DNA from 3 places in the Pseudomonas sp. GW821-FHT07E12 genome. Region 2 is predicted to be linked to each of the others. Evidence: riboswitches for the same ligand, from Rfam matches in the RefSeq annotation. Region 2 holds a riboswitch; each other region holds the start of a gene.
The links. A riboswitch is a leader RNA that binds a small molecule or an ion and turns the genes downstream of it on or off. The one in region 2 is predicted to bind cobalamin.
Positions count from the first base shown of each region.

Region 1: linked by a shared signal. The riboswitch ahead of btuB (TonB-dependent vitamin B12 receptor) and the one ahead of metE (5-methyltetrahydropteroyltriglutamate--homocysteine S-methyltransferase) in region 2 are both predicted to bind cobalamin.
Region 3: linked by a shared signal. The riboswitch ahead of AC3WJE_RS06100 (ribonucleoside-diphosphate reductase subunit alpha) and the one ahead of metE (5-methyltetrahydropteroyltriglutamate--homocysteine S-methyltransferase) in region 2 are both predicted to bind cobalamin.

Region 1 covers NZ_JBYSVX010000038.1:19,718-27,596, reverse strand. The annotation lists gene tsaD (tRNA (adenosine(37)-N6)-threonylcarbamoyltransferase complex transferase subunit TsaD) at 1-762, shown strand, start outside; gene folB (dihydroneopterin aldolase) at 843-1,205, shown strand; gene AC3WJE_RS17595 (circularly permuted type 2 ATP-grasp protein) at 1,368-2,816, shown strand; gene AC3WJE_RS17590 (alpha-E domain-containing protein) at 2,816-3,757, shown strand; cobalamin riboswitch at 4,422-4,646, shown strand; gene btuB (TonB-dependent vitamin B12 receptor) at 4,759-6,636, shown strand; gene AC3WJE_RS17580 (hypothetical protein) at 6,764-7,339, shown strand; gene cobO (cob(I)yrinic acid a,c-diamide adenosyltransferase) at 7,347-7,879, shown strand, end outside.
Region 2 covers NZ_JBYSVX010000049.1:15,800-23,678, forward strand. The annotation lists gene AC3WJE_RS19345 (S9 family peptidase) at 1-246, opposite strand, end outside; gene AC3WJE_RS19350 (glutathione binding-like protein) at 328-1,017, opposite strand; gene AC3WJE_RS19355 (cation:proton antiporter) at 1,153-2,352, opposite strand; gene AC3WJE_RS19360 (TIGR00645 family protein) at 2,458-3,066, shown strand; gene AC3WJE_RS19365 (energy transducer TonB) at 3,265-4,266, shown strand; gene AC3WJE_RS19370 (hypothetical protein) at 4,605-4,745, opposite strand; gene AC3WJE_RS19375 (porin family protein) at 4,897-5,484, shown strand; cobalamin riboswitch at 6,159-6,395, shown strand; gene metE (5-methyltetrahydropteroyltriglutamate--homocysteine S-methyltransferase) at 6,590-7,879, shown strand, end outside.
Region 3 covers NZ_JBYSVX010000006.1:99,553-107,431, reverse strand. The annotation lists gene AC3WJE_RS06105 (hypothetical protein) at 1-529, shown strand, start outside; cobalamin riboswitch at 713-937, shown strand; gene AC3WJE_RS06100 (ribonucleoside-diphosphate reductase subunit alpha) at 1,260-3,608, shown strand; gene AC3WJE_RS06095 (ribonucleotide-diphosphate reductase subunit beta) at 3,762-4,802, shown strand; gene AC3WJE_RS06090 (flavodoxin) at 4,918-5,412, shown strand; gene AC3WJE_RS06085 (thioredoxin family protein) at 5,384-5,710, shown strand; gene AC3WJE_RS06080 (acyl-CoA thioesterase) at 5,812-6,210, shown strand; gene panE (2-dehydropantoate 2-reductase) at 6,305-7,237, opposite strand; gene AC3WJE_RS06070 (ABC transporter permease) at 7,257-7,879, opposite strand, start outside.

The DNA.
Region 1 (7,879 bases), on a different contig from region 2:
CTGGCCTGGGCACTGGAGCTGCCGGCGATCGGCGTCCATCACATGGAAGGCCACCTGCTGGCACCGCTGATGGAGGAAGACCCGCCCGAGCCGCCGTTCGTGGCGCTGCTGGTCTCCGGCGGCCACACCCAATTGGTGGCGGTGGAGGCGATCGGCCGCTACCGCCTGCTCGGCGAGACCCTGGACGATGCCGCCGGCGAGGCCTTCGACAAGACCGCCAAGCTGATGGGACTGCCGTATCCGGGTGGTCCGCAGCTGGCGGCGCTGGCCGAACGCGGCACGCCCGGCAAGTACCGTTTCGCGCGGCCGATGACCGACCGGCCGGGGCTGGATTTCAGTTTCTCCGGATTGAAGACCCAGGTGCTGCTGGCCTGGCAGGCCAGCGACCAGGCCGAGCAGACCCGCGCCGACATCGCACGTGGCTTCGAGGACGCAGTGGTCGATACGCTGGCGATCAAATGCGCACGCGCGCTGGACGCAGCCGGATGCGACACGCTGGTGGTCGCCGGCGGCGTCGGCGCCAACAAGCGCCTGCGCGCCAGGCTGCAGACGATGTGTGCCGAGCGTGGTGGCCGCGCCTGTTTCCCGCGACCGTCGCTGTGCACCGACAACGGCGCGATGATCGCCTTCGCCGGCGCACTGCGTTTGCAGGCGGGGCAACGCGGCGATGCGGCCGTGCATGTGGTGCCGCGTTGGGATATGGCGTTGCTGCCGCCTTTGGCGGCAGCACGGGATTCGGGAGTGGAGATTCGGGATTCGTAGAAGCGAGTCTTTGCCTCCTCCCGGTTTCGATGTCTTCGCTCTTACCAATCCCTAATCTCGAATCCCCAATCCCGGCCCCCATGGATAAAGTCTTCATCGAAGCTCTGGAAATCGACGCGCTGATCGGTATCTACGACTGGGAGCGGCGCATCCGTCAGACGTTGTGCTTCGACCTGGAGATGGGTTTCGACAACCGCCGGCCGGCGGCCAGTGACGACATCGCCGATACGCTCAACTACAAGGCGGTCAGCAGGCGCTTGATCGAGTTTGTCGAGCAGTCGGATTTCGGGCTGGTGGAGACGCTGGCCGAGCGCTGTGCGGAGATCGTGCTGAATGAGTTCGACGTGCGCTGGCTGCGTTTGAAGCTGAGCAAGCCCGGTGCGGTGCGCGGTGCGAAGGCGGTCGGCGTGATCATCGAGCGCGAGGCTTCGCCTCACCGGTGAGGCGTGCCGTCGATGCGGTTTCGGGCGATCGTCCGAAAGCATCCGACCAGGGCGGCGACCGACTCTTGACGTGGTCTTGACGGCGTCCCGGGATACGGGCATGTTGCGATACAACATGCCGCGCGGCACCGCGCCGCGGGATGCGCAGTTGCACGGGGCGCGATGGACTGGAGCAGGTACCGCACGGCCACCTTTGACGAGCTGATCCAGGCCGACGGCAGTTCACGCCCGGCCGCACGCCCCGTCGTCGAATACCTCTCCAGCCTTTCCGGGCGCGAAATCTCCGAGCGCCAGCTCGCGGCCGACGTCGCTGCCCGGGTCATGGGCATCACCTTCACGGTCTATACCGACGGTCGCAACGTCGATCGCACGCTGCCGTTCGACCTGATCCCGCGCACCATCCCGCTCAGCGAATGGCGGCGTACCGAGGCCGGGCTGAAGCAGCGCATGCAGGCGCTCAACCTGTTCATCGGCGATCTGTACGGCGAGCAGAGGATCGTCAAGGACAAGGTGTTCCCGGCGATGCTGCTGGCCGAGTCGGTCAACTTCCGCCCGCAGTGCGTGAACATCAAGCCGCCATTGGGGGTGTGGGCGCATATCTGCGGTTCGGATCTGGTCCGGGATGCCGACGGCACGTTGTATGCGCTGGAGGACAACCTGCGGATTCCTTCCGGGGTGAGCTACATGCTGGAGAACCGGCAGGTGGCCAAACGGGTGTTTCCCGAACTGTTCGAGACCACCGCGATCCTGCCGGTCGATGAATACCCGGCGCAGCTGTACGACACCCTGGCGGCGCTGAGCCCGCGCCCCGGCGACGTGCCGGTGATCGCGCTGCTGACCCCGGGCGTGTTCAACAGCGCCTATTTCGAGCACGCGTACCTGGCGCAGGCGATGGGCATCGAGCTGGTCGAGGGCGATGACCTGTTCGTGGCCGACGACGACTGCACCTACATGCGCACCGTGTACGGCCCGCGCCGGGTCGATGTGATCTATCGCCGCATCGACGATGCCTTCATCGATCCGGAGGCGTTCCGTCCCGATTCGGTGCTGGGCGTGCCGGGCCTGATCCGCAGCTGGCGCGCCGGCAAGGTCGCGCTGGCCAATGCACCGGGTGCGGGCGTGGCCGACGACAAGGTGGTGTTCGCCTACGTGCCGCAGATGATCAAGTACTACCTCGACCAGGAGCCGATCCTGCCGAACGTGCCCAGCTACCTGTGCCACGACGACAAGGACCGGCAGTACGTGCTCGAGCACCTGGAGGAACTGGTGGTGAAGCCGGCCAACGAGTCCGGTGGCTACGGCATGTTGATCGGGCCGCGCTCGACCAAGCGCCAGCGCGAGCAGTTCCGCAAGCTGATCGAGGCCGACCCGCGCAACTACATGGCGCAGCCGACCCTGAACCTGTCGACCGCGCCGATCGTCACCGAGGACGGCCCGGCGCCGCGACATCTGGACCTGCGCCCGTTCATCCTCTCGCGCGAGGACACCTACGTGACCACCGGCGGGCTGACCCGGGTGGCGATGCAGGAAGGTTCGCTGGTGGTGAATTCCTCGCAGGGCGGTGGCGCCAAGGACACCTGGGTGGTCGATCTGGACGAGGACATGGCCTGATGCTCTCCCGCGTCGCCAACAATCTGTACTGGTTCAGTCGTTACCTGCGCCGGGCCGAGAACACCGCGCGGCTGGTGAGCGTGGGCAGTCTGCTGCAGCTGGACCTGCCACGCTCGGTGCGTTTCGCCTGGCGGCCGATGATCGATACGGTCGGTGCCGACGAGATCTTCAACGAGTTGTTCCCGAATGCCGGCGATGATGTCGCCGATACCGACGTGGTGCGCTTCCTGCTGCTGGACGAGCGCAACCCGTCCTCGCTGCGCAGCTCGATCGATCAGGCGCGCGAGATCCTGCGCGGCATTCGCGACACCCTGCCGCAGGAGGCGTGGGAAGCAGTCAATGACCTGCACCTGCACATCGGTGCGGAAGGCGAGCGCAGCATTGGCCGGCGTTACCGGATGGAGTTTCTCGGGCGGATCACCGATGCCTGCCTGAAGGTGTCCGGATTGCTGACCGCCAACGTCAGCCGCGATATCGGTTTCCAGTTCATGCGCCTGGGCACGGCGATCGAGCAGGCCGACATGACCACGCGCATCATCGATGCGGCCGCCTCGGGCCTGATCACGCCGCGCCAGCCGGACGATCGCGAGGCCTACCAGAACATGCAGTGGATGAACGCGCTGCGCGCGCTGGCTGCGTACCAGATGTACCGCCGGCATGTGCGTCAGCGGGTCACTGATGAGCAGGCGTTGCGCTTCCTGCTGCAGAACAACGAGTTTCCGCGCAGTGTGCAGTTCTGTTTGAGCCGGGCGGCGAGCATCCTGCCGAGCATGCCGCCGCGACCGCAGGCTGAGCGGGCGTTGATGCGGGTGTCGGGGATGATCCGCAATGCGGATCCGGTGTGGTTGGCGGCCAATGAGCCTACGGTGTTCATGGATGAGATCCAGGTGCGACTTGGGGAGTTGCACGGGGCTATTGCCGAGGCTTATTTCAGTTCTTAGTGGTGGGGCTTGGGTGTGCGGTGTTGTGACTGTAGGGGGGGATCCAATGTCTTCCACGCCATCCATCAACTGTCGTCCCCGCGAAGGCGGGGGTGAGGCGCCGCTGCTGGCGAGCCACTGGCTCGCGCGGCGCTGAGCGCCATCGGGTTCTGTCCGATGGCCGGGGATCGAAGATCCATGGACGTTGCTTCTTGGGTTTGAAGTAACGGCAACAGCAACAGCAAAGGCTTTCGCTCCTTCGGAGCGAGTCACTTGTTCTTTGCTTGTGCAAAGAAAAGTAACCAAAAGAAAGCACACCCCGGCCTACGCGCCCTCCGCTGCGCTACGGGTTCGCGGAGTCGAAGGGATTTTCTGACGCGACTTCCTGTCGCGGCAGAAAACGACGCACATCCATGTGCGTCGCCCTTCGGGTTTTTCCCGTCGTCTCCGCCGCTGCGGCAGGGGCCCCGGTAAGTCAAAGGCGAAACGCAACAGCAAAATCACAAGCAACGGCAACGGCAACGGCAACGGCCACAGCAACAGCAACAGCAACAGCGATGCCTTGCTGTGGAGGCTGATTCGGCTTCGGCCGATATTGGAGCGATCAGCGCTGGGTAAGTCGGCTGCCCTCCGGTCCGGGGAGTGCCCTCCGGCCTGCTGCCATTCAGGCCCGCTGGCTTCCTGCTACCATGCGCGCCCCTGAAGGTGACCGTCGGTGTATCGAGGGTTTAAACGGGAATCCGGTGCGTCAGCCGTGTTGGCTGGCAATTCCGGAGCTGCCCCCGCAACGGTGGGCGAGTACACGTTCCGCAGGTAATGCCACTGTGCCTTCGGGCATGGGAAGGCGTGGGACGGAGGGCGCAAGCCTTCGCTCGCGAGCCCGGAGACCGGCCACAGGATCGACCCGGCGCGCGGTGGGCGTGACCTTGGCGCGCTGTGTCCTGCGCCATCGTCCTGCTGCCCGTTCGCCGGCTTTACCCACCGTCCGCGCGGGAAGGCGCGGTAGCAGGAGCCACCTCACGATGTCGCTGTTCCCCACTGTTTCCCCACGCCGCGCTGTGCTTGCGTTGGCGCTGTCCTCGATCGTCGCCCCGGCCGTCGCCGCCGATGTCAACGACCTCGACCAGGTCGTGGTCACCGCCACCCGTACCGCGCAGACCCAGGACCAGACCCTGGCGCCGGTGACCGTGATCGACCGCGCCGAGATCGAGCGTCGTCAGGTCACCTCGCTGCCGGACCTGTTGCGCGGTGAGCTGGGTGTGTCGATCGCCAACAATGGCGGTCCGGGCAAGACCACGTCGCTGTTCCTGCGCGGCACCGAGTCCGATCACGTGCTGGTGCTGGTCGATGGCGTGCGCATCGGCTCGGCCACGGCGGGTGGTGCGGCGCTGCAGGACATCCCGGTCGAGCAGATCGAGCGTGTGGAAATCGTGCGCGGGCCGTTCTCCAGCCTGTACGGCTCGGAGGCGATCGGCGGCGTGGTGCAGATCTTCACCCGGCGTCCGAAGGGGGCGTTCACGCCGACCTTCAGCGTCGGCGTCGGCAGCGACAACGCGCGCCGCTATACCGCCGGTCTTGCCGGGCAAAGCCAGAGCGACCTCAGCGAGCACGGCGGCTGGTACTCGGTCAATGCAGTGCACGACGAGACCGATGGCATCAACGCTTATCTCAACACCGCCAGCAGTGCCTACGACCCGGATCGCGACGGTTATCGCAACGATTCGCTGAGCGTGCAGGGCGGCTGGCGCTTCAATCGCGAGTGGGATGCCGACGTGCAGGCGCTGCGCGCCGACAGCCGCAACGAGTACGACGGCACGATCTACGGCGGCAATCTCGCCAAGGGCGTGCAGCAGGTGGTCGGTGGCCGCGTGCGCTATGCACCGACCGATGCGCTCAAGCTCACCGCCAGCGTCGGCGCCAGCCAGGATCTGAGCGACGCCTACTACGACGGCACCTACGTTTCGACCTTCGATACCCGCCGCTCGCTCGGCTCGCTGCAGGCTGACGTCGATGCCGGCCCGGGCCTGCTGTCGCTGGGCCTGGACTGGCAGCGCGACCGTATCGCCAGCAGCGAGACCTACGACGAGGATCAGCGCATCAATCGTGGCGCGTTCGCACAGTGGCAGCAGAGCTTCGGTGCGCAGTCGCTGCAGGCCAGCGTGCGTCATGACGACAACAGCCAGTTCGGTGGCAAGAACACCGGCAGCCTGCTGTGGGGCTGGAACTTCGCCGAGCACCTGCGCCTGACCGCCAGTTACGGCACCGCGTTCAAGGCGCCGACCTACAACGAGCTGTACTACCCGGGCTATGGGAATCCGAACCTGAAGCCGGAAAATTCGCGCAGCCTCGAGCTGGGCCTGCGCGGTGAGTACGACTGGGGTACCTGGACGCTCAACACCTACCAGACCCGCGTCGACGACCTGATCGCCTACGACTCCTCGCTGGTGGACGCGACGCATCCGTTCGGACAGCCCAACAACATCGACAAGGCGCGCATCGGCGGTGTCGAGGCCGGTTACGACACCACGCTGGCCGGCTGGACGCTGCGCACGCGTCTGACCTGGATGGATCCGAAGGCCGACGGCGACACCTATCACGGCAACTGGCTGCCACGGCGCGCGCGCCAGACCGGCCGGATCGATGCCGATCGCCGCTTCGGTGCGTTCTCGGTGGGCGGCAGTGTGTTCGCCTCCGGCGCGCGTTACGACGACCTGGCCAACACCACGCGCCTGGGTGGCTACGGCCTGCTCGACCTGCGCGTGGGCTATGAGGTCAGCAGCGACTGGAGCGTGGCACTGAGCGCGAACAACGTGTTCGATCACCAGTACGAGACCGCTGCCTGGTACGCGCAACCCGGTCGTAATTACCAGTTGACCTTGCGCTACCATCCGGCGGAGTGATGGCGCGATGTTGTGGGAGGGGCTTCAGCCCCGACGGGGTTTGCCCGGAAAGCGTCGGGACTGAAGTCCCTCCCACAAGCTCCCAGGCCCTCGGAAATCCCGTTCCTTCTTCAGGAGAGCCTCGTCGATGAAACCCCTGTCGCGCCCCGCAGAAACCGGCCTGTTCATCGTGCTGATGGTGGTGATGGTGGCCACCCGCTTCAATCACGTCGGCGACTGGCTGCACCTGCCGGATGCGTCGATGGCGGTGTTCTTCCTGGGCGGGCTGTATCTGCGTCGGCACTGGCAGTTCGCGGTGCTGCTGGCATTGGCGTTCGCGGTGGACTGGGCCGCGATCGAGCTGGCCGGCGTCAGCGATTTCTGCGTCACCGCCGCCTATGCGCTGTTGCCGGTGGCCTATGGCGTGCTCTGGTATGCCGGTCGCGCAATCGCGCCACGGCTGGGCAATAGCTTCGGTCCGCTGGGGTTGGCGTGGGTGGTCGGCGTCGCCGCCGCCGCGTTGTCGTTCCTGATATCCAACGGCGCTTTCTACTGGCTTGGCGGCCGCTACACCGATCCGCACATGGCCGAGTACCTCGCCCGCGCATGGAAGTGGGGTCCGTTGTTCGTACGCACCACGGCCTGCTATCTGGCCGTGGGATTGGTGTTGCATGGCGTGTTGGCGAGGATTTTCGCCGCGCGTCGTCTAGCCGTTGCCAGGTGATCGTGAGATGAGCAAACCCGAACGTGACGACGCCTACTACCGCGAGCGTTCGCAGCGGCAGAAGGAACTGGTGGACCGGCGCATCGCGCGGGCGACCATCGACCGGGGTGTGCTGGTGGTCAACACCGGCAATGGCAAGGGCAAGAGTTCCTCCGGGTTCGGCATGTTGGCGCGCTCGCTCGGGCATGGCCTGCGCTGCGGCGTGGTGCAGTTCATCAAGGGCAGTTATTCGACCGGCGAGGAAGCGTTCTTCCGTTGCTTCCCCGGGCAGGTGGACTACCACGTGATGGGTGAGGGCTTCACCTGGGAAACCCAGGACCGCAGTCGTGACATCGAGGTGTCGATGGCGGCGTGGGCGCTGTGCAAGCGGATGCTGGCCGATCCGGGCTACGACTTCGTATTGCTGGACGAACTCAACATCGTGCTGGCCAAGGAGTACGTGCCGCTCGATGACGTACTCGCTGCATTGGCTGCGCGTCCGCCGCGCCAGCATGTCGTCATCACCGGGCGTGGCGCACCGGATGCGTTGGTCGAAGCCGC
Region 2 (7,879 bases):
TGCCTGCTCGGCCTCGCTCAGCGTTTCGGTTCCCGGCAGCAATACTTGGGAATCGACCAGCAGACGGGTCTGGCCGCTGGCGATGTCGTACTCCCACAGGTCGAGCCGGTTGCGGTCGTCCGCTTTGCCGCGCAGGAAGCTCACGCGCGAGCCATCGGGTGCTATCTGCGGCTTGAGCAGGGTCGGGCCGGATAGCGGTAGCGGCCCGGTGATGGCTTCGAGGGTGAGCTTTTCGGCAGCGGACATGGTGTTTCCCAGAATGCAGACACACACAGCAGCGGTTCTGGATGACCTAAGGCCACTCAGAGCCGCTCCTGCGGCAGAGGTTCACTTCTGCCCGAACAGGTGTTTGCGCTCCTCATCGCTCAGCGGCTTGCCGGCGTTGGGGTTGACTTGCTCCCTGAGCGCGTAGGCGCGCGCCGTCGCCGGACGCGCAGCAATCTCAGCCTGCCAACGCTGTACGTGCGGATAGGGCGTCATGTCCAGCGGAGCGCGGTCATAGGCATTGATCCACGGATAGATCGCCATGTCGGCGATGCTGTAGCTGTCGCCGGCGACGAACGCATGCTTCTGCAGCTGGCCGTCGAGCACGCCCAGCAGGCGCTTGACCTCGTTGGTGTAGCGCTCGATCGCGTACGGGATCTTTTCCGGTGCGTAGACGTTGAAGTGGCCGTACTGGCCGGTCATCGGTCCCAGTCCGCCCATCTGCCACATCAGCCATTGGTTGACCGCGACCTTCTCGCGCACATCCGCGCCGAAGAAACGGCCGGTCTTGTTGGCCAGGTACAGCAGGATCGCACCGGACTCGAACACGCTGATCGGCGCGCCGCCATCGGCCGGTTGGTGATCGATGATCGCCGGCATCTTGTTGTTCGGCGAGAACGCCAGGAACCCCGGCTTGAACTGGTCGCCGGCACCGATGTTGACCGGCTTGATCGTGTAATCCAGCCCGGCCTCTTCCAGGAACAGGGTGATCTTGTGGCCGTTCGGCGTGGGCCAGTAGTACAGGTCGATCATGGCAGCTCCGATGTGGGTTTGATGCCGACGCGGCTGCGCGGCGAACAGGAACGCCGATGGTAGGCCAAGCCGGCGTACGACCACGGCAACACAGCGTTTTGCCACACCAACGCTCTACCCCACACAGGCTCCGCTCTACGATGGCGGCTGCAACGCGCGCAACTTCGGGCTTACCAGTGGAACGGTCAGCATCGTGCTGGCTACCGCCATCAGCAGCAGCGCGGTGAAGGTCGGGCTGGTGATGATCTGCTTGTCGAGCAGCACGTTGGCGAAAATGATCATGATCAGCGCCTTGGTCTGCAGCAGCCAGCCGATCAGCGAGGCTTCTCCTGGTGGCCAGCCCAGCAAACGCCCGGCCAGACGCACACCGGCCAGCTTGCCGAGCACCGACGCGACCAGCAGCGCCGCCGCGACCACGAATACCGCCGCACCGCCGACCGACCAGTCAGTCTTCAGGCCGGTGCTGAGGAAGAACACCGGCATCATCACCAGCAGCACGTGATGGCGCAGCATGTCCAAGGCCTGCTGCTCGAACCATTCCGCATCCATCACCACACCGGCCAGGAACGCGCCGACCATGAAGTGCAGGCCCGACCAGTCCGCGCCAAACGCGCACAGCGCCAGCCAGATCAGCGCCAGGTACCAGCGGTCGCGCTCGGGCACGGCCCGCATCAGCGCGCGGAAGCCGACGCAGGCCAGCGCGAACACCGCCAGGAACGTCGCCTGCCGGCCGATCCGCTCCCAGTCCAGCAACACCAGCGCCAGCACGCCCCAGATCGCGATGTCGTCCAGGCTGGCGTAGCGCAGGATGCGCTGGCCCAGTGGCGTGCGCAGCAGCGCGAGTTTTTCCATCAGCAGGATCAGGATCGGCAGCGCCGTCACCGCACAGGCCATGCCGATGCCGAGCACGAACTGCCACGGCCGGCCGGCATCGCCGCGCCAGCCGGCAAAACCGAGCATGCCGACCGCGACCACCGCGCCGGCCAGCAGCGGCACGCTCAGCGCCAATCCCGCGGTGACGCCGGTTTCGATCCGGTTGCGCCACGCCTTGCGCAGGTCCAGCTCGATCCCGGCGATCATCACGAACAGCATCACCGACCACCACGCCAGGCCGTTGAGCGTCTTGATCACGTCCGGGTTGAACACGAACCGGTAGTAGTCCGGGAACGCCTTGCCGAGCAGCCCCGGCCCGAGCAGGATGCCGGCGATGATCTGCACCACCACCAGTGGCGCGTAGTAATCGGTGCGCGCCAACCGCCACACCAGATACGGGATGGAGACGATGATCGCCATCGCGATCAGGAACACTTCGGTCGTGCTCAGCGGGTGTGCCATGGCGGCCAGAGGTGATGGGACGGCGGATTATGGCGCCAGTTGACACGCTTGGCAGCGCGAGGACACGCGGCTACCCTGCGGCTCCCCCTGTCATGCCGCCTTCCGATGCCGTCGCCCCAGAAGCTTTCGCCCGTTCCCGCCCTGATCTTCGCCTCGCGCTGGCTGCAGTTGCCGCTGTATCTGGGCCTGATCCTCGCCCAGGGCGTCTACGTATTCCTGTTCGGCAAGGAGCTGTGGCACCTGATCCACGAGGCGCCGAGCCTGGGCGAGCAGCAGATCATGCTGATCGTGCTCGGCCTGATCGACGTGGTGATGATCTCCAACCTGTTGATGATGGTGATCGTCGGCGGCTACGAGACCTTCGTCTCGCGGCTGGGCCTGGAAGGCCACCCGGACCAGCCGGAATGGTTGAGCCACGTCAACGCCTCGGTGCTGAAGGTGAAGCTGGCGATGGCGATCATCGGCATCTCCTCGATCCACCTGCTGAAGACCTTCATCGCCGCCGGCGCGCTTGGCGGCATGCCGCTGTGCACGCCGGAAGTGCTGAGCAAGACCGCCGGCCAGGTCGCCCAGGTCAGTTGCGCCACCCTGACCGAGCCGGGTGTGCTGTGGCAGACCATCATCCACTGCGTCTTCATCCTGTCGGCGATCGGCATCGCCTGGACCGACCGGCTGATGGCGGCTCCCGCGCGTGGGCGCGACGACGCCCACTGACGTGGCTTGGGTCACAGATTTTTCCGCGATGGATGCACGCCGGTCTGCCCGACCCGCGTCTGTCGATGCTAGATTGCGAGGCCTGTCGCCAGTTCCGGGAGAAGCCGGTGACGGTCCAAGCCGCTGCCGTTCAATCGCAATGGGGTCAAGGGGGAAAACATGTCGGATCTGAAGATGGGCCGTAAGGCACGAGGGGCTGTGCCGCGACTCGTACCACTGCTTTTTCTGGCGGGCCTGAGCGCCTGCTCCGGACAAGGCGACAAGCCGGCGGCCGAAACGCCCGCCGATGCCGCCAGCGCACCGGCGGCGACGCCTGCCGCCGCACCGGCCACGACCGCGCCGGCCGATGCCGCGCAGTCGTCCGAGGTCACGACGCTGTCGGTGGAGCAACTGCGCGAAGCTGCCACCCAGGCCTTGCGCGACAACCGCATGTACGCGCCGGCCGGCAACAACGCCGTCGAGTACTACCTGGCGTTGCGCGACAAGCAGCCCGGCGACGCTGCCGTCAGCAGCGCGCTGACCGACCTGCTGCCGTACACACTGATCGCCGCCGAGCAGAGCATCGGCCGCGAGGAATTCCCCGAAGCGCAACGCCTGGTGGCGTTGATCGAGCGGGTCGATCCCAAGGCGCCGGCGCTGCCACGCCTGAAGGCCGGCGTGGCCAACGGCATCCAGAACGCAGCCAACCGCAGCGCGCAGGAAAGCGATCGGGTCAAGCGGGAAACCGAGCAGAAGACCCAACAGCAGGCCGAACAGAAGCGGCTGTCCGAGCAGCAGGCCAAGGAAGCGGCCGCAGCACAGCAGATCGCCGCCCAGCAGGAAGCCGCCCGTCAGCAGGCTGCCGAGACCGAACGCCAGGCCGCCGCCCGACGCGAAGCCGAGCAGCGTGCCGCTGCCCAGCAGGCACCGGCCAAGCCAGCGACCACGGCGGCCGCGCCGGCAGCACAGACGCTGCGCCCGATCAGCACCCCGGCGCCGCGCTATCCACCCGAAGCCCTGCGTGCCGGCACTGCTGGCGAGGTACTGGTGGAAATCACGGTCGGCACCGATGGCTCGGTCACCAGCTCACGCGTGCTGCGATCGACCCCGGCGCGCGTGTTCGACCGCGAAGCACTCAACGCGATCAAGCGCTGGAAGTTCGAGCCTGTCGCCGCGCCGGTCACCACGCGCCGCACGCTGTCGTTCAACCCGGGCACCTGAGCCTGGCACGACCCGCCGGTTCAATCTGCTCGAGAAGAAAACCCGGCTCCGGCCGGGTTTTCTTTTGGCCGCGTTCGCACTTGATCTGGACGAGCGAGCCGTTCTGAAGTCATCTGGCTTTCCGACATGGTGGGCCCTTTGTGAAGGAAAGCCCGGTACAGCCAATCTCATGTGGGAAGGACTCGGGTAAAACCCGCCTTTTGTAGGAGGGACTCTGGGTGGCCTCGGGCCATCAGTCCCGACGCTTTACCGATAAAGCCCATCGGGACTGATGGCCCGAGGCCACCCAGAGTCTCTCCCACAAGATCTCTCGCGCTCGAACAGAGCGCCTTGCTTCCTCAACTGACTTTCCTGATTGACACCACCACGTCGAGCATCCACTGAGCCGCGACCACCACTCCGTTCAGGTGCCAGTCCATGCCGCTGCACATGCCATTGAAGGCCACTTCTTCGGGGAAAAAGCGCAAAAAATGCGTCATATCGATGACGCGAGTGATTCGTGAGCTTCGCTTTTCAGGTTCGTGAGCTTAGAAAAAACTAACCCTTGCTGCGTATTTCTGCGCCGCCGCGTCGGACCGCTTGCCGGTCAACGCCTGCATCGCTCCCTCTCTCCCAAGCAAGGAATTATTTATGAACAAGTCGGCCATCGCACTGATCCTCTCCGTAGCAGGCCTGTCATTGACTCCCGACGTCTTCGCACAGAGTGCCGACAACGCGGGCTGGTTCGTCGGCGGCAACGCCGGCCGCACCGAGATCAAGAAGGGCAGCTACGATGGCGGCGACACCGGCTACAGCGTCGGCGGCGGCTACCGCTGGGGGCTGTTCCCCTGGTTGGCGGTGGGCTTCGAGGTTGGCTACAACGACCTGGGCAACATCAAGGCCAAGAACCTGTTCAACAACCAATCGGTCGTCGGCGACAAGAGCCAGCTGCACGGCTGGACGGTCGGCATGAACCAGCGCTTCGCCTTCGGCCCGAAGTGGTACGCCAGCGTTCGCGGCGGCGTGTACGGCTGGCAGGGCCACGGCCTGAGCAACGACGAACTGACCGCCGAGCGCCACGATCTCGACAAGGTCTCCTGGTACGCCGGCGCCGGCGCCGGCTACAACTTCACCGACCACCTGAGCGCCGGCCTGGCCTACGACCACTACGACGCCAAGAAGCTCGGCGTCGACCTGAGCACCAACATGGCCTCGGCGAACGTCGAGTACCGGTTCTAAGTCACAAACTCGCACGAGCCTGGGGGCGTGCGATGGCGATAGCAACGATTGTTGCTGTTGCTATTGCTCGTGATTTTGCCTTCGCTGTTGCGGTTGATTTTTGCTCTTGCCGTTGGCTCTTCCGGGGCCCCTGCCGCAGCGGCGGAGACGGCGGGAAAAACCCGAAGGGCGACGCACATGGATGTGCGTCGTTTTCTGCCGCGGCATGGATGCCGCGTCAGAAAATCCCGTCGGCTCCGCGGACCCGTAGCGAAGCGAAGGGCGCGTAGGCCGGGGTGTGCTTGATCAGCCATTCGGCTGCTGTAAAGCGCTTCTTTTGGTTACTTTTCTTTGCACAAGCAAAGAACAAGTGACTCGCTCCGAAGGAGCGAAAGCCTTTGCTGTTGCAGTTGCAGTTGCTGTCGTCGCCCCAACGTCAAACCCAAGAAGCAACGTCCATGGATGATCAGCCTTCGGCTGCTGAAAAGCGCTTCCCGCATTCGCGGGGATGACGATAGTGAGATGACGATGAGATGGTGCGGAAGTCACTGGGTCCCCGCCTACGCGGGGACGACGGTAGAGGGATACCGCGGAAAGCACCGGATCCCCTTTCCGCCGAGACGACAGCGGACAAACCCCGCGAACAGTCCCCTCAAATCCCACCCCACCCGCTTGACGCCCCGCCCCCGAACGCCCACCATGTGCGCCGCCAAGGTATACATCGCTTCATTCGGATGAAGCGATGTATTTAAACGGGAATCCGGTGAAGCGGCCCTGCCGCCATTCCGGAGCTGCCCCGCAGCGGTGAATGGAAACGACCCCCGCCAACAGCACTGAGCCCTCAAGGCTTGGGAAGCGGCGGGCATTAGGCCCCCGTGCGCATGCACGGCGCGTCCATCAGCCCGAATACCGGCCTGGGCCGGAGGACACGACCGTCCTTCGTTTCGACCTGGCGCTCCGCGGGGAGCGGCCGGACGTGCGTACGCATGCGTTGCGGACGCCGTCCGTCGTGCCCGCTGGCGCCGGTTCGCCCGCGGGGGCGAAGGTCGCTGGCGTGGCGGGCACGGATGCACGACGCGCGGTTCCTTCGTTCCTCAATGCCCAATGACGCAATGAGGAAAACAACATGACGATCGTGACCAACCTGGGCTTCCCGCGCATCGGTGCGCGGCGTGAGCTCAAGCGCGCGCTGGAAAGCCACTGGCAGGGCCAGAGCAGCGCCGCGCAACTGCAGGACAACGCACGCGAACTGCGTGCGCGGCACTGGCGGCTGCAGGCCGAGGCCGGTGTCGATGTGCCGCCGAGCAACGACTTCAGCCTGTACGACCACGTGCTCGATACGGCAGTGCTGTTCGATGCCATCCCCGAGCGCTATCGCGCGCTCACCGATGCCGATCCGCTGGCCGGCTACTTCGCGATGGCGCGTGGCGTGCAGCGCAACGGCATCGACCTGCACGCGCTGGAGATGACCAAGTGGTTCGACACCAACTACCACTACCTGGTGCCGGAACTGCATGCCGATCAGAGCTTCCGCCTGCGTGGCGACAAGCCGGTCGCCGAGTTCCAGGAAGCCTTGGAGCTGGGCATCCGCACCCGGCCGGTGCTGCCCGGGCCGGTGAGCTTCCTGTGGCTGTCCAAGAGCGTGGACGGCAGCGATCGTCTCGCCCTGCTGCCACGCCTGCTGCCGGTCTATGCCGAACTGCTTGAGCGACTGCACGTCGCCGGCGCCGAGTGGGTCCAGTTGGACGAGCCGGTGCTGGCGCTCGACCTCGACCCGCGCTGGCAGCAGGCCGTGCACGATGCCTACGCCACGCTCGCCACCGGTGCGCGTCCGCAGTTGCTGCTGGCGACCTATTTCGGCGCGCTGGGCGACAACCTCGAACTGGCCGCCACGTTGCCGGTGGAGGGTCTGCACCTGGATCTGGTGCGCGGCACCGAGCAACTCGACGCGGTACTCAAGGTGCTGCCGGCCGGACGCGTGCTTTCCGCCGGCCTGGTCAACGGCCGCAACGTATGGCGCACCGCGCTGGACAACGCGCTGATCCTGGCCCGCTACGCGCAGGGCCACGTCGGCGCCGACAAGCTGTGGCTGGCGCCGTCGTGCTCGCTGCTGCACGTGCCGGTGGATCTGGAGCAGGAAAAGAGCCTGGATGCCGAACTGCGCAGCTGGCTGTCGTTTGCCCGGCAGAAGCTCGGCGAGCTGCGCACGCTGGCCGATGCGCTCGACGGCCGTACCTCGGCCGAAACCGGATTGGCGCAGGCGCGCCAGGCGCTGGAATCGCGTCGCCAGTCGCCGCGCGTGCATCGCCCCGAGGTGGAGCGCCGGCTCGCCATGCTCGGCCCGGATGCTGCGCGTCGTGCCGGTCCGTATCCGCAGCGCGCCGTCGCTCAGCAGCAGGCACTGCAACTGCCTGCC
Region 3 (7,879 bases), on a different contig from region 2:
GCCGCGTCAGCCTGCCGGGCCGACCCCGGTGTTCGCCGACGAGGCGATCGGCCTGCAGCTGATGCCGGTGCCCGACACCGAGCTCAAACACGACTTCGACCGCAAATACCTCGACACCGACGGCTGGAAGGCCTTCGCCCCCGGTGACAGCGAGGGCAAGGCGCTGGCGGCGCTGGTGCTGGACGGCTCCAACGATCTCACCGCCGCCGAGTTGCGGATCGGCAGCAGCGGCAGCATGCGCGAGGTCGAGCGCTGCCTGGAAGCACCGCCGCAAGCGCAGGGCCTGCCCGATCAGGTCGAAATCGGCGGCGTGGCCTTCGCCCACTTCCGGGCCGGCGATGCGGCGATGAGCCATTTCCTGCAGGTCGAGGGCTACCGCAGCGTGCGCAACGGCCGCTGCGTGGCGATGGACCTGATGGTCAGCGGCACCCGCCCGGAGGTCTACGACCCGCCGCGCAAGCCGCCGTTCGGCGCGGGCGCGGCGATGACGCGCTTGCACCAGGCGCTGACCGCGGTGCATTGGGAGTAGCGATCGCGCGGGCACGCCAACGGACTGTGAATTTCCGGTCCGCGCCACGTCATTTCCAACTTGACTGCGCAACCGTTTTGGACGTCCCTCGAAGCGTGTGAAGAAGGCGTCGAGACTTTTTCATTGCCCAGCAAGGCTTTCCGAAATTGCCCATCATTTTGTGTTGACCACCGTCTATGACCCCACTATCTTGGGTCCGTCGGTCGCCCTACCCCCAACCAGGGGTGGAGGCGAAGAGGGAAGCCGGTGACGCCTGTTCGGGCCACTCCGGTACTGCCCCGCAGCGGTGATTGGGAACGACGTCGTCAATGCACTGGGACAGGGTCCTGGGAAGCGACGGCCAAGGTGGTCGGCCCCGTGCCGACCGTACCCATCAGTCCGAAGACCTGCCGACAGCCGCGCGCATGCACCTCGCGCGGTGCCGGCCGTGGCGTCCCCGGAGGGGGATGGCCGGTGAAGCGGGAGCTGCCCGTGGGCCTGTGGCCTGCGCGCGCTGCGGCCCTCGCGACACCGCCGTCGTACTCCGGCGTCATGGCCCGCCTCGCCTGCGAAGAGCGAGGTTGGTGCACCCACAGGAGGACGCATGAGCACGAATGACACCCTTGCCGCCGCGGCGGCTACCCCTTCGCAGTCCGCCCCCGTTACCCCGGCCAGCGTCGTCATCCCCGCCGTTGCCGATACCACCCCCGATCCCGCGGACGTAGTTCCTCCGCCTCCTCAAGCTGCCGTAATGCCCGTTCAGACTCTCGACGAATCCAGCGTCTCCACCTGGATCACCAAGGAAGCCGGCAACCGCCGTATTCCGTTTGACCTCGCGCGCCTGGAGCGCGCGATCGATTCCATCCACGCCGAGTTCCCGCATCTGGATGCGGCCGATTACAAGCGCGTGGTGTTCGGCTTCATCGACCGCAAGGACAGCGTCAACGCCGACGACCTGGTCGACATGCTGATCCGCGAGGCCGAAGCGCGCGTGGACCTGACCGCGCCGGACTGGGAATTCTTCGCCGCGCGTCTGTACCTGCGCCGCCTGTACAAGCGCGCCAGCCGCAACCGCTTCTACGACGCCAGCCAGAAGTACGGCTCGTTCGTCGGCCTGCAGGAAAGCCTGGCCGACCGCAACGTCTATTCCAACGACATCCTGCGCAGCTATTCCAAGGAAGAGCTGCAGGAAGCCGGCCGCATGATCGAGCCGGAGCGCGACAAGCTGTTCGCCTACAACGGCCTGTACCTGCTGGCCACGCGTTACCTGGCCACCGACACCTCGCGCGGCGTGTTCGAGCTGCCGCAGGAGCGTTGGCTGACCATCGCGCTGTACCTGATGCAGAACGAGGGCGGCACCGGCAAGGGTGGGCGCGAGCGCCGCATGCAGCTGGTCGGCGAGGCCTACTGGGCGCTGTCCAACCTGTACATGACCGTGGCCACGCCGACGCTGCAGAACGCCGGCAAGGTCGGCGGCCAGCTGTCGAGCTGCTTCATCGACACCGTCGATGACAGCCTGCAGGGCATCTACGACTCCAACACCGACATCGCCCGCGTCTCCAAGGGTGGCGGCGGCGTCGGCGCGTACATGGGTTACGTGCGTTCGTCCGGTTCGGCGATCCGCGGCGTGGCCAATTCGTCCGGCGGCGTGGTGCCGTGGATCAAGCAGCTCAACAACACCGCCGTGTCGGTGGACCAGCTCGGCCAGCGCAAGGGCGCGGTCGCGGTCTACCTGGACGTCTGGCACCGCGACATCGAAGCGTTCCTGGACCTGCGCCTGAACAACGGCGACCAGCGCCTGCGCGCGCACGACGTGTTCACCTCGGTGTGCATCCCCGACCTGTTCATGGAAGCGGTCGAGCGTCGCGGCGACTGGTACCTGTTCGACCCGCACGAAGTGAAGCGCGTGAAGGGCTGGTACCTGCAGGACTTCTTCGACGAGAAGAAGGGCGACCCGAACGGCAGCTTCCGCAAGCACTACGAGGAAGTGGTCGCCGACGAGCGCATCGGCCGCAAGACGATCAAGGCGATCGACATCTTCAAGCGGCTGATGGTCAGCCAGCTGGAGACCGGCAACCCGTTCATGTTCTACCGCGACGAAGTCAACCGGAAGAACCCGAACAAGCACGCCGGCATGGTGTATTCGTCGAACCTGTGCACCGAGATCCTGCAGAACATGAGCCCCACGCGCATGATGCAGGAGATCATTTCGGGCAATCAGATCGTCACCACCAAGCAGGCCGGCGACTTTGTGGTCTGCAACCTGTCCTCGATCAACCTCGGCCGCGCGGTGCTGCCGCAGGAGGACCAGGGCGACCTGATCACCGACGTGCTCGAGCGCCTGATCCCGATCCAGGTGCGCATGCTCGACAACGTGATCGATCTCAACGATCTGCCGGTGCCGCAGGCCACGATCACCAACCGCAAGTACCGCGCCATCGGCCTGGGTACCTTCGGCTGGCACCACCTGCTGGCGCAGAAGGCGATCCACTGGGGTTCGAAGGACGCCGAGGACTACAGCGACTCGCTGTATGAGCGGATCAACTACCTGACCATCCAGGCCAGCATGGAGCTGGCGCGGGAGAAGGGCACCTACAGCGCCTTCCCGGGCAGCGACTGGCACAACGGCGCCTACTTCCGCGATCGCGAGTACAACAGCCCGCAGTGGTTGAACCTCGCCGCGCAGGTCAGCGTGAACGGCGTGCGCAACGGTTGGCTGATGGCGGTCGCGCCGAACATGAGCACCGCACAGATCGCCGGCTCCACCGCCTCGATCGACCCGATCTACTCGGCGTTCTACTACGAGGAGAAGAAGGACTTCCGTCGTCCGGTCGCCGCGCCGGGCCTGTCGCTGGAAACCTGGCCGTACTACGAGAAGGGCGCCTACAAGGTCGACCAGTTCGCCTCGGTGCGCCAGAACGCGCGCCGCCAGCGCCACGTCGACCAGTCGATCAGCTTCAACTTCTACGTGCCCAGCACCATCCGCGCCAGCACCTTGCTGGACCTGCACATGACCGCCTGGCGCGAAGGCCTGAAGACCACGTACTACGTGCGCTCCAACGACATCGACATCGCCGAGTGCGAGTGGTGCAGCAGCTAAAGCGCATTCGCGCTTTCGCTTCCACGGTTCGCGTTGCGAACCGTGGACCCTGCATCACGTTGCTTCCATACCCCCGCGCCTTCGGCGCGCCCCCCTGACTCAGGGGGGCTTTCCTCCAGTCGCCGCGCGCAACCTGAAACACGAGAAGTACACATGGCAACCCCGCTCGACCGCATCAAGATCCTTGAGCCGCGCAACCCGAACCGTTCGACCGGCATCATCAACGGGCAGACTTCCGGCATCCTGAACTGGAACGACATCCCGTACCCGTCGTTCTACCGGGCCTACAAGGAGCTATCGACCAACTTCTGGATCCCGGACGAGGTCGACATGAAGATCGACGCGCGCCAGTACGGCGAGCTGTCGGCACGCGAGAAGAACGCGTATGACTCGATCATCGGCCTGCTCGCCACGCTGGATTCGCCGCAGACGCGCTTCATCTACAACGTCGCCGAATACATCACCGACCCGGCCGCGCATGCCAATGCCGCGATCATCGGCCAGCAGGAAGTGATCCACAACGAGAGCTACAGCTACGTGCTGGCCTCGATCACTGACCTGGCCAACCAGAACCGCGTGTTCGAGATCGCGCGCACCCACCCGACGATCCTCAAGCGCAACGCGCCGATCATGGAGTCCTACAACGACTTCATGCGCGACAAGACCGCCGAGACCTTGCTGCGCTCGCTGATCCAGTCCTCGATCCTGGAAGGCATCAACTTCTATTCCGGCTTCGCCTACTTCTACAATCTGGTGCGCCAGAACCGGATGACCGGCACCGGCAAGATCATCAGCTTCATCAACCGCGACGAACTGGCCCACACCAAGTTCATCAGCGAGGTGATCCGCGCCATCGTCGGCGAGAACCCGGAGCTGCAGACCAACGAGCTGACCGACTACGTGCACAAGGCGTTCACGCACGCGATCGAGCTGGAAACGCAGTGGACCGGCGAAGTGCTCGACGGCATCGACGGCATCGATGTGGACGAGATGATCCGCTACGTGAAGTACCGCGCCAACAAGATGTCCGGCATGCTCGGCATCGAGAAGCTGTACTCGGACACCACCGACAACGTGATGCCGTGGATCAAGGCCTACGCTGACAACTTCACCGAGACCAAGACCGACTTCTTCGAGATGCGCAACGCCAGCTACAAGAAGACCAATTCCGACAACGGATTCGACGATCTGTGAGGAGCCGGGATTGGGGATTGGGGATTCGGGATTGGCAAAAGCAGTGCATCACGCCTCCCGGAATCCGCTTTCACGAATCCCCAATCCCCAATCCCGAATCCCCAATCTCTGCCTTATGCGTATCCTGCTGGCCCTTACCTCGCTCAGCGGCAACACGCGCGACGTAGCGCGGCAGGTACGCGCGCGCTGCGAGGCGGCAGGTCATGTGCTGGATTGGATCGAGACCGATGTGCAGTCGCTGGCTGACGCGCCGTTGCCGCCATCGGATTACGAGCTGTTCCTGCTCGGCTCGTGGACCGACAATGCCGGTCGCACGCCTTCGGAGATGAAGCGTTTCATCGCCGAACTGGTGGAGGCGGTCGGCAAGCCGACGCGGGTGGCGGTGTTCGGTACCGGCGAGACGCAGTGGGGCGAGGAGTATTTCTGCGGGGCGGTGCATCGCATCGCCGGTTTCTTCGCCAGCCCGTTCCCGCGCCTTTTGATCGAACAGATGCCGCATGGCGAGCGCGACGCCGCCGCCATCGACGGCTGGATTTCGCAGGTGCTCGCCACCTGCCCCGACAATGACGACACACATGAACATGCAGACCATTACCGCCACGTCGCCTGACGACTACACCGCCGCACTCGCGGCCCACTCGCGCCTGCTGGTGGACTTCAACAAGGACAACTGCCCGGGCTGCCGCATGCTGGATGTGTCGCTGAACAAGTTCGCCACCAGTGAAGCCGCCAACGGCGTGATCCTGTTGAAGGTGAAGATGGAAGACATCGGCGAGGATTTCTTCCGCGACCTGGGCCTGCGCCAGACGCCGACGCTGGCCCTGTTCAAGGACGGCGCCGAAGTCGCGCGCCTGCCGGGCTTCCAGTCGCCGGCGCAGGTCGAGGCGGCGGTACGCGGGAGCTTGTGAGAAGCCGGGATTGAGGATTCGGGATCAGGGATTGGCAAGAGCAGAATCCTCCTCTCCGGCTCCACGATCAGTTCATCCACTCCACCGTCAAGGCGAACTCCATGGACACTCCAGAACAGACGCCCCCCACCGAAGTGCGGATGGCGGCCATCGTCTTTCCCAACGACACCAATCACATGGGCACGTTGTTCGGCGGCCAGGCGCTGGCGTGGATGGACAAAGCCGCCTTCCTGGCAGCAGCGCGCTACTCGCGTCGCACCGTGGTGACTGCGCGTTCGGATCAGGTCGATTTCAAACTGCCGATCCGGCTCGGCCAGATGGTGGAGACGATCGGGCGCGTGGTCGAGGTCGGCCGTAGCTCGATGCGTGTGGAAGTGGAGTTGATCGCCGAGGACCTGCTCAGCGGCAAGCGTGAGCTGTGCACGCGCGGGCACTTCGTGATGATCGCGCTCGGTCCGGACGGCAAGCCGACGCCGGTGACGCCGCTGGCCAAGCCCTGATGGCTGCCGTGGTAGGAGCGACTTTAGTCGCGATGAGGCTTTCCTGGTAAAGCTTCATCGCGACTAAAGTCGCTCCTACAAAGAAGCCGCTTTCCTAGCGCGCCAGCTGATACGCCTGCAGATGCACATTGGCGGCCATCAGCCACGGTGCATTGCGCCCGGTCTCGCGCACCCGCGCCAGCATGTCGCCGATGATCTGCACGGCTTCCACCGGCTGGCCGGCTTCCAGGTCGCGCAGCATCGATGCCTTCAGATCCGAACCCGGCTGCAGCAGCGTCAGCAGCGCCTTCTCGCGCGCGGCCAGCGGTACCGGCACACCGGCAGCATCGGCGGCGATCAGGCATTCGTTGTACAGACCGTTGATGAAGGCGCGGCCGTCCTCGGTAGCAACGATGCGACCGATTGGCGAGCGCGTCAGACAGGTAGCGGCGGCCAGCGCACACAGGAAGGTGTACTTGATCCACTGCTCCTGCGCGATCTGCGGCGAAGCCGTGTGGTCGATACCGGCCTGCGTGCAGGCGGTAGCGAACGCACGCACGCGGGCGCTGTCGGTCGCGCCCTCGCGTTCGCCGAAGGTGATCGCGGCCGGCTTGCCCAGATGCAGGATCTCGCCAGCCTCGCCCTTGAGCGCGCTGATGAAGCACAGCCCGCCGAGCACACGTGCGCTGCCGAAGCGAGCATCGAGTGCGTCGTAGTGACTCAGGCCGTTGAGGATTGGCAGCACGGCGGTGTCGGCGCCGACCGCGGGGGCGATCGCCTCGATCGAAGCATCCAGGTCATACGCCTTGCAGCTGAGGATCACCAGGTCGAACGGACGCTCGGCGGCCAGTGCCGGCAGCGCGTCGGCGGTGACGTACTGCACCGGGACGTCGGCATCGCCGCGCGGACTGCGGATCTGCAGCCCGCTCGCCTGCAACTGCGCGGCGCGGCCGGGCCGCACCAGGAAGGTCACATCGACACCGGCCTGGGCCAGGCGTCCACCGAAATAACCGCCGGTGCCGCCGGCACCGAGAATCAGGATACGCATCGAAAAACCTCGGGAGTGATCAGCTGCGCAGGCCCACGCCACGCTTGAGCAACCACAGCGCCAGTGCACTGAGTGCCGCGACGAAGCCGAGCATCAACGCATACGCCACCCACAGCGGCACGTCGGAGCTGCCGAGCAGGCCGTAGCGGAATGCGTTGACCATGTAGAAGATCGGGTTGGCGTGGGTCGCAGCCTCTGCCCAGCTCGGCAGCAGCTTGACCGAATAGAACACGCCGCCGAGATAGGTCAGCGGAGTCAGGATGAAGGTCGGCACGATCGCCACGTCGTCGAACTTCTTGGCGTAGACCGCGTTGATGAAACCGGCCAGCGAGAAGATCGTCGCGCCCAGCAGCACCGTGGTCAGCGTCACCAGCGGATGCGGGACGCGCACCGGGGTGAAGAACATCGCGATGACCAGCACGATCACGCCGACCATCAAGCCGCGCACCACCGCGCCGGAGACGTAGCCCCACAGGATCACCCAGTTCGGCATCGGGCTGACCAGCAGTTCCTCGACATGGCGGCCGAACTTGGCGCCGAAGAACGATGATGAGATGTTGCCGTAGCTGTTCTGGATCACGCTCATCATCACCAGGCCGGGGACGATGAACTGCATGTACGAGTAGCCGCCCATCTCGCCGA